DNA from 2 places in the Nonomuraea sp. NPDC004580 genome. Region 1 is predicted to be linked to the other one. Evidence: riboswitches for the same ligand, from Rfam matches in the RefSeq annotation. Region 1 holds a riboswitch; the other holds the start of a gene.
What was found. A riboswitch is a leader RNA that binds a small molecule or an ion and turns the genes downstream of it on or off. The one in region 1 is predicted to bind glycine.

Region 1 (4,355 bases):
TAGGAGGCCGAGCCGATCGATGCCGAGCGTCTACTGCACGCAGTGCGGGCACGCCAACCCCGAGGATGCCCGTTTCTGTTCCCGTTGTGGGTCGCCGCTGACCAGACCCGAGGTCGCCGGGGACACCACCTCGACGATCTCCATAGCGGGAATCGAGGCGTACGAGGCTGAGACCGGTGACATGCTCCTGGCGGAGCGGGCGATCGTCGAGCAGCTCCCGCCCGGCGCGGCGTTGCTCACGGTGACCAGGGGCCCCAATCAGGGGAGCCGCTTCCGGCTGGACAAAGACCTCACCACGACGGGGCGCCATCCCGAGAGCGACATCTTCCTCGACGACATCACGGTCTCGCGCCGCCACGTCGAGTTCTACCGCCATCGCGGCGGCCAGTTCTCGGTGCGCGACGTGGGCAGCCTCAACGGCACCTATGTCAATCGGGAACGCATCGAGGAGGTTCCTTTGCACTCGGGAGACGAGGTGCAGATCGGCAAGTTCCGCCTTCTCTTCCTGATGCGGGGCAACTCCGGCGTATGACTTCTCAGGCGGCACGCTCGCACATGAGCATCGGGGAAGTGCTCGCGCTCCTGCAGGGCGAGTTCCCCGACGTGACGATCTCCAAGATCAGGTTCTTGGAGGGCGAAGGGCTGATCGAGCCCGAGCGCAGCCCCTCCGGCTACCGTAAGTTCACGCACCTGCACGTCGAGCAGCTGCGCTTCATCCTGACCGAGCAGCGCGACCACTACCTGCCGCTGCGTGTGATCAAGGACAAGATGGCCGAGAGCTTCGGCCGCCCGCGCGCGGTGCAGCAGGCGCAGGAGGTCAAGCTCAGCAGGGCCGAGCTGCTCGAGGCGGCGGGCATCGACGACGAGACGCTCACCGAGCTGGAGGACTACGGCCTGCTGGTCCCCGTGGCCAGGCGCTACGACGAAGAGGCGCTCAAGGTGGCCCGCACCGTGGGCGCCCTGGCCAGGTTCGGCCTGCACGCCCGTCATCTGCGGGCGGTCAAGGCGGCGGCCGAGCGCGAGGCGGGGCTGGTCGAGCAGACCGTCGCCCCGATACTCAAACGGCGCCGCCCCGGAGCCATCGGCGAGGCCGACGAGGTGGCCCGCGAACTGTCCACTCTCCTGCTCGACCTGCACGCATCCCTTGTGCGCACGGGGGTGCGGTCGGTCCTGGGTCGTTGATACCGGAGCGAGCTGGGAGGCGAGGGCACATTCCAGGCCCACTGGGTGTTACGTTGAATTGAACCAGTCAGCAGAAGCGATGTTCGAAGAGCTGTGCCGGGTGACCGGTCAGGAATACGGAGCAGCCCGTGTTGCAGATGGAGGTCGTGGGCGTTCGAGTTGAAATGCCCACAAATCAGCCGATCGTCTTGCTCAAGGAGGCACACGGGGAGCGGTTCCTGCCTATATGGATCGGCATGACCGAGGCCACGGCCATCGCCCTGGCCCAGGCGGAGGAGCCGCCGCCGCGGCCGCTCACCCATGATCTCTTCCGAGACGTGCTGAGCGCCCTGGGTGTCGGCCTGCGCGCGGTCAACATCGTCGCCCTGCGCGACGGCATCTTCTTCGCCGATCTGGTCTTCTCCAACGGCGTGGAGGTGAGCGCGCGGCCGTCCGACTCGATCGCGCTCGCCCTGCGCACGGGGGCGCGCATCTTCGCCAGCGAAGAGGTCGTCCAGGAGGCCGGGGTGATCATCCCCGACGACCAGGAGGACGAGGTGGAGAAGTTCAGGGAGTTCCTTGACACGATCACTCCCGAGGACTTCGGCAGGGCGGGGTAGGTATTTCAGTGCATTTACGCTTCACGACGCGCCGAGCCGGATCGTTGACTGAGCATGGTCACGGTCCTACGGTGCAAGTGAAACCCGTGGCCGCCCTTTTACGAACCCCCAGATCAGGCCGCGGGATGAGAGAAAGCCGGAGGTCCGCGTGGCGGTCAGCAGCGGCGAGGGAAAGACGGCCGGCCAGGAAGATCCGGTGCGGCGCGAGAGCGCGCGGCAGCGTGCCGGGGAGCAGGGTCTGCTCTTCGACGAGCAGCCGACGGCGCTGCCGGACGACATCGGATACCGCGGGCCCACGGCCTGCGCCGCGGCCGGCATCACCTACAGGCAGCTCGACTACTGGGCGCGCACGGGCCTGGTGGAGCCCACGATCAGGGCCGCGCACGGCTCGGGCTCGCAGCGGCTCTACAGCTTCCGCGACATCCTGGTGCTCAAGGTCGTCAAGCGGCTCCTCGACACCGGGGTGTCGCTGCAGCAGATCCGTACGGCAGTCCAGCACCTGCGTGACCGCGGGGTCGCCGACCTCGCCCAGATCACGCTCATGAGCGACGGCGTCAGCGTCTACGAGTGCACCTCGGCGGACGAGGTCATAGATCTTCTCCAGGGCGGGCAGGGCGTGTTCGGCATCGCGCTCGGCCGGGTCTGGCGGGAGGTCGAGGGCTCCCTCGCGGAGCTGCCGGGGGAACGCGCGGCGGTCGAGGACACCGTCCCGGCCGACCACCCCGCTGACGAACTGGCCCGCAGGCGGCGCGCCCGCCGCATCGGCTGACCTGATCCCGTCTCTCACGTTCGCGCCGGGTTCCACGCTGCCCAGGACAGGGCACGCACCGGCGCGAAGCGGCGACGGAACGTCACCCGGGGTCCGGCCCTCACCGCCGGACCTGCGGTGAGGTGCGCCCGGAACGGCGGGTGCGGTGCACGGCAATCCCGGCTTACCGTAGTAATCTAGGACAGCAAGGCTGACGACCCCGTGCGGGAGAGTCCCCGGTCCTCACGGTCCGGGGCGCCGAAGGAGCAACCCTCCCCGGAATCTCTCAGGCAACCGGTACCGCTCGGGCGAGGCAACTCTGGAAAGCAGGCGCGCCCGCCAGGCGTGCCTCACCGACGGTGCAAGCCCTGCGCAGGGGTGAAGCTCTCAGGTCGCGGCGCACCACGTGGGGCCGCGCTGACAGAGGGGGAGATCCGGCACTCGCCCGCGCCCCGGCGCCGGTCTCCGTAAGCCTCGGGAGGCACACCCCATGACCGATCTGTCAGCTCCGCCGTTCTCGTCCAGGCATATCGGCCCCTCCGAGCCCGAGCAGCAGCGCATGCTCGAGGCCGTGGGCTTCGAGTCCGTCGCCGACCTCGTGGCCGTCGCCGTGCCCGAGTCGATCAGGGTCAAGGACCGGCTCAAGCTGCCCGCCGCCATCGGCGAGGCCGAGGCCATCGCCGAGCTGCGCGCCCTGGCCGGCCGTAACCAGGTGCTCACCTCCATGATCGGCCTGGGCTACCACGACACCGTCACCCCCGCCGTCATCCGCCGCAACCTGCTGGAGAACCCGGGCTGGTACACCGCCTACACGCCGTACCAGCCGGAGATCTCGCAGGGCCGGCTCGAGGCGCTGCTGAACTTCCAGACCGTCGTCTCCGACCTGACCGGTCTGCCCGTCGCCGGCGCGTCCCTGCTGGACGAGAGCACCGCCGCGGCCGAGGCCATGACGCTGGCCCGGCGGGCCGGCAAGAGCAAGAGCGACGTGTTCGTCGTGGACGCCGACGCGCTGCCGCAGACCAAGGCCGTGCTCGCCACCAGGGCGGAGCCGCTCGGCATCACGCTCGTCGAGCACTCGCTGGACGGTGAGCTGCCCGAGTGCTTCGGCGTCCTCGTGCAGTACCCGGGCGCCTCCGGGCGGCTGCGCGACTTCCGCGCCGTGGCCGCCGCCGCGCACGAGGCCGGCGCGCTCGTCGTGGCCGCCGCCGACCTGCTGGCCCTGACGCTCATCACGGCCCCGGGCGAGCTGGGCGCCGACATCGCCGTCGGGTCCTCGCAGCGCTTCGGCGTGCCGTTCGGGTTCGGCGGGCCGCACGCGGCGTACATGTCCGTACGCGAGGGGCTGCAGCGCCAGCTCCCCGGCCGCCTGGTCGGCGTGTCCGTGGACACCGACGGCGACCCCGCGTACCGGCTGGCCCTGCAGACCCGCGAGCAGCACATCCGCCGCGAGAAGGCCACCAGCAACATCTGCACCGCCCAGGTGCTGCTGGCCGTCATCGCCGGCATGTACGCCGTCTACCACGGCCCCGAGGGCCTGCGCGGCATCGCCCGCCGCGTGCACCGCCACGCCACCGCCCTGGCCGAGAGCCTCAAGGGCGCCGGCGTCGAGGTCGTCCACGGCGAGTTCTTCGACACCGTGCTCGCCCGCGTGCCCGGCAGGGCCGCCGAGGTCGTCGCCGCCGCCGCCGAGCGGGGCGTCAACCTCTGGCAGGTGGACGCCGACCACGTCTCCGTCGCCTGCGACGAGAAGACCGGCGCGACCGAGCTGGCCGCCGTACGCGCCGCGTTCGGCATCACCGGCGGCATCACCGGCGGCGTCACCGGCG
Region 2 (4,355 bases), on a different contig from region 1:
TCGCGGAGGCGTCGGAGATCGCGGCGGCGGCGGCGTTCCTCGCCAGCGACGACGCCTCGTTCGTCACGGCCAGCGAGTTCCTGGTGGACGGCGGCATCTCCGGCGCGTACGTCACGCCGCTCTAGAGGGGGGCACGCCATGCGGCGTCCGGTCATCGGCATCACCTGCTACGTCGAGCAGGCCACGTTCACGGTGTGGCGGGACACGCCTGCCGCGCTGCTGCCGTACGCGTACGTGGAGAAGGTGGCGGCGGCCGGCGGGCAGCCGGTCGTGCTGCCGCCGGCCGGTGAGCCCGCCGCGCTCGTGGGCCGGCTGGACGGGCTCGTGCTGGCGGGCGGCGGCGACATCGACCCGGCCAGGTACGCCGCGGCCCCGCACGAGCGCACCGGCTACGTGCGGGAGTTCCGCGACGAGGCGGAGTTCGCGCTGCTGCGCGCGGCGCTCGACGCCGGGCTGCCCTACCTGGGCGTCTGCCGGGGGCTCCAGGTGCTGAACGTGGCGCTCGGCGGCAGCCTGCACCAGCACCTGCCGGACGTCGTGGGCCACACCGGCCACTGCCCAGGCCCTGGGCGCTTCGGCGACCTGCCGGTGACGCCCGTCCCCGGCTCGCGCCTGGCGAAGGCGCTGGGCACGGAGCCGCTGCCGGTGCCGCACTACCACCACCAGGGCGTGGACCGGCTCGCGCCTGACCTGTCGGTCACCGCGACGGCGGCGGACGGCACGATCGAGGCGGTGGAGCTGGAGGGCGCCGGGTTCGCGATGGCGGTGCAGTGGCACCCTGAGGTGGCGGAGGATCGGGCGCTCTTCGAGACGCTGGTCGCGGCCTGTTGAACTGCGAACGCGACAACAGCCCCATATCCCCACTAGGCTGGCGGACATCACCGACGAAACCGTGCGGGAGAGTGCCCTGACAGCCGGTCAGGGCCCCTGAAGGAGCAAGCCCTCCCCGCGAACCTCTCAAGGCAAAGGACCGCACGGCTACGGTGTCTCTGGAAAGCAGGCCCCGCGGCCTCGCCGAAGGTGAAAGTCCGGCAAAAGTCGGGCGAAGCTCTCAGGCACCGATGACAGAGGGGGAGGATGCTGGCATCCACTCCTGTCCTGAGGTGCGTCCAATGTCCCGACCGACACCGCTCCGAGACGTTCACGAGAGCCTCGGCGCCACCCTGACCGACTTCGCCGGCTGGCTCATGCCCCTCCGGTACGGCAGCGAGTCCGCCGAGCACCGAGCCGTCCGCGAGGCGGCCGGTCTGTTCGACCTGTCGCACATGGGCGAGATCTTCCTGACCGGCCCGCAGGCCGCCGAGGCGCTCGACTACGCGCTGGTCGGCCACCTGTCGGCGCTGGCCGCCGGCCGGGCCCGCTACACCATGATCGTGAACGAGCGCGGCGGCGTGCTCGACGACCTCATCGTCTACCGGCTCGGTGACGAGGAGTTCATGGTCGTGGCGAACGCCTCCAACTACGAGAAGGTCGCCCGCGAGCTGCAGGAGCGCGCGAAGGCGTACGACGCGGTGGTCGAGGACCGCTCCGGCCGGTACGCGCTGATCGCCGTCCAGGGCCCGCGCTCGCAGGAGATCCTGGCCACGCTCACCGACGCCGACCTGGCCGGGCTCAAGTACTACGCCGGCCTGCCCGGCACGGTGGACGGCCGGCAGGCGCTCATCGCCCGTACCGGTTACACCGGCGAGGACGGCTTCGAGCTGTTCGTCGCGGGCGAGGACGCCGTCCCGCTCTGGCACGCGCTCACGGCGGCCGGCGAGCCGTACGGGCTCAAGCCCGCGGGCCTGTCCAGCCGCGACACGCTCCGCCTGGAGGCGGGCATGCCGCTGTACGGCAACGAGCTCAACGCGGAGCTGACCCCGTTCGACGCGGGGCTGGGCAGGGTGGTGAAATTCGACAAGCCCGGTGACTTCGTCGGCCGGTCTGCGCTCGAGGCGGTCAAGGACGACCAGCCACGGCGCCGGCTCGTCGGCCTGGTCGCGCGGGGCCGCCGGGTGCCGCGCCACGGTTACCCGGTCACCCGAGACGGCGCCGTCGTCGGCGAGGTCACCAGCGGTGCGCCTTCCCAGAGTCTGGGCAAGCCCATCGCGATGGCCTACGTGGACACCGGCGCCGATTCAGGTCTGGCTGTGGACATCCGGGGCAGCCATGAACCTGTGGACCTGGTCGAGCTGCCCTTTTACAGGAGGAACAAGTGAGCAACATCCCTGACGACCTGAGCTACACCAAGGAGCACGAGTGGGTGCGCGGTGTCGAGGACAGCGTCACCGTGACCGTCGGCATCACGGCCTTCGCCGCCGACTCCCTTGGTGACGTCGTCTACGTGCAGCTCCCCGAGGTCGGCAGCAACGTCGAGCCGGGTGACTCCGTCGGCGAGGTGGAGTCGACCAAGTCGGTGAACGAGATCTACACGCCGGTCGGCGGTGAGGTCGTCGAGGTCAACCAGGCGGTCGTGGACGACCCGAGCCTGGCCAACAGCGACCCGTACGGCGAGGGCTGGATGTTCAAGGTCCGCGTGGAGGGCGACCCCGAGGAGCTGCTCTCACCTGAGGAGTACACCGCCCTGACCGCGGGCGACTCCTGACCCACCCGCCGGGGCCCGCCGAGCTGCCCGCCGAGCCGGGCCCCGGCCCTTCATGAAGGGCGCACATCAATGGCGATCAGCGTCTTCGACCTCTTCAAGATCGGCATCGGCCCGTCGAGCTCCCACACGGGCGGCCCGATGGCCGCCGCCCACAAGTTCGCCCGCGGCCTGCACCAGGACGGCCTGCTCGACCAGGTGTCCCGCGTGGAGGTCATCCTGTACGGCTCGCTCGGTCTGACCGGCAAGGGCCACGGCAGCGACAAGGCCGTCCTGCTGGGACTGTCGGGCGACAAGCCCGAGCTGGTCGACGTCGACACCGTGGACGCCCGCATCGCCGCCATGCGCGAGTCGGGCACCGTCTCGCTCTTCGGCACCCGCGAGATCCCGTTCGTCGTCGGCGAGCACCTCGTCTTCGAGCGCAAGATCTCGCTGCCCGAGCACCCCAACGGCATGCGCTTCACCGCCTGGGACGCCTCGGGCGAGCGGCTGCGGGAGAAGGTCTACTTCTCCGTCGGCGGCGGCTTCGTGGTGGACGAGCAGGCCACCGGCGCCGACCGCATCAAGCCCGACGACACCGTCCTGCCCTACCCGTTCACCACCGCCGAGGAGCTGCTCAAGCACTGCTCCGCCACCGGCCTGTCGATCTCCGCGCTGATGCTGGAGAACGAGAAGGCGTTCGGCCGCACCGAGGAGGAGATCAGGGGCGGCCTGATGAACCTGTGGCGGGTCATGTCCGAGTGCGTCACGCGCGGCATCGCCAAGGAGGGCGTGCTGCCCGGCGGCCTCAAGGTCAAGCGCCGCGCCAACCAGCTGCACCGCCGCCTGCAGTCCGAGCCGCCGGAGAAGGACCCGTTGCAGGCGATGGACTGGGTGACGCTGTTCGCGCTGGCCGTCAACGAGGAGAACGCGGCGGGCGGCCGGATCGTCACCGCCCCGACCAACGGCGCCGCCGGCATCATCCCGGCCGTCCTGACCTACTACACCCGGTTCGTTCCGCACGCCGACGACGACGGCGTCATCAGGTTCCTGCTGACGGCGGGCGCGATCGGGGTGCTGTTCAAGGAGAACGCCTCGATCTCCGGCGCCGAGGTGGGCTGCCAGGGTGAGGTGGGCTCGGCCTGCTCGATGGCCTCGGCGGGGCTCACCGAGGCGCTGGGCGGCACGCCCGAGCAGGTGGAGAACGCCGCCGAGATCGGCATCGAGCACAACCTGGGGCTGACCTGCGACCCGATCGGCGGCCTGGTGCAGATCCCGTGCATCGAGCGCAACGCGGTGGCCTCCAACAAGGCGATCACCGCGGCCAGGATCGCGCTGCGCGGCGACGGCAAGCACTTCGTCTCGCTCGACCGGGCCATCAAGACCATGCGCGACACCGGCCGCGACATGCTCGACAAGTACAAGGAGACCTCGCGCGGCGGCCTCGCGGTCAACGTGATCGAGTGCTGACCTGACGCCGTACGTGCAGGCGGACCACGGCGGGGCACTCGTCGTCGCGGACCTCGCGCCGGATCCGCCCCACGATGTCCTGGTCCAGCTTGCTCACGATCGCGCCGACGTCGGCGGCGGCCGGGCAGGTCAGGCCGATGCGCAGGCCGTCGGCGGCCACGCGGACGCCTGCCCTGCCCAGCCCGTCCACGCCCTTGAGCCCGACGAAGAGCATCGCGGTGCCGGTGCCGTTGTGGGTGCCGCGGCGGCCCCAGCCGAGGCTGAGCAGCAGCCAGCGCAGCGCGAGCAGGGTCAGGAACAGCAGGGCGAAGGCGACGAACCAGAG

Region 2: linked by a shared signal. The riboswitch ahead of gcvT (glycine cleavage system aminomethyltransferase GcvT) and the one ahead of gcvP (aminomethyl-transferring glycine dehydrogenase) in region 1 are both predicted to bind glycine.

The regions. Positions count from the first base shown of each region.
Region 1 is NZ_JBEXLH010000029.1:63,090-67,444, reverse strand. Features, by position in the region: gene ABZW11_RS27160 (FHA domain-containing protein) at 20-532, shown strand; gene ABZW11_RS27155 (MerR family transcriptional regulator) at 556-1,182, shown strand; gene ABZW11_RS27150 (bifunctional nuclease family protein) at 1,311-1,781, shown strand; gene ABZW11_RS27145 (MerR family transcriptional regulator) at 1,930-2,550, shown strand; glycine riboswitch at 2,745-2,842, shown strand; gene gcvP (aminomethyl-transferring glycine dehydrogenase) at 3,020-4,355, shown strand, end outside.
Region 2 is NZ_JBEXLH010000025.1:52,945-57,299, reverse strand. Features, by position in the region: gene ABZW11_RS24890 (3-oxoacyl-ACP reductase) at 1-125, shown strand, start outside; gene ABZW11_RS24885 (gamma-glutamyl-gamma-aminobutyrate hydrolase family protein) at 139-831, shown strand; glycine riboswitch at 886-983, shown strand; gene gcvT (glycine cleavage system aminomethyltransferase GcvT) at 1,113-2,198, shown strand; gene gcvH (glycine cleavage system protein GcvH) at 2,195-2,584, shown strand; gene ABZW11_RS24870 (L-serine ammonia-lyase) at 2,654-4,030, shown strand; gene ABZW11_RS24865 (hypothetical protein) at 4,011-4,355, opposite strand, start outside.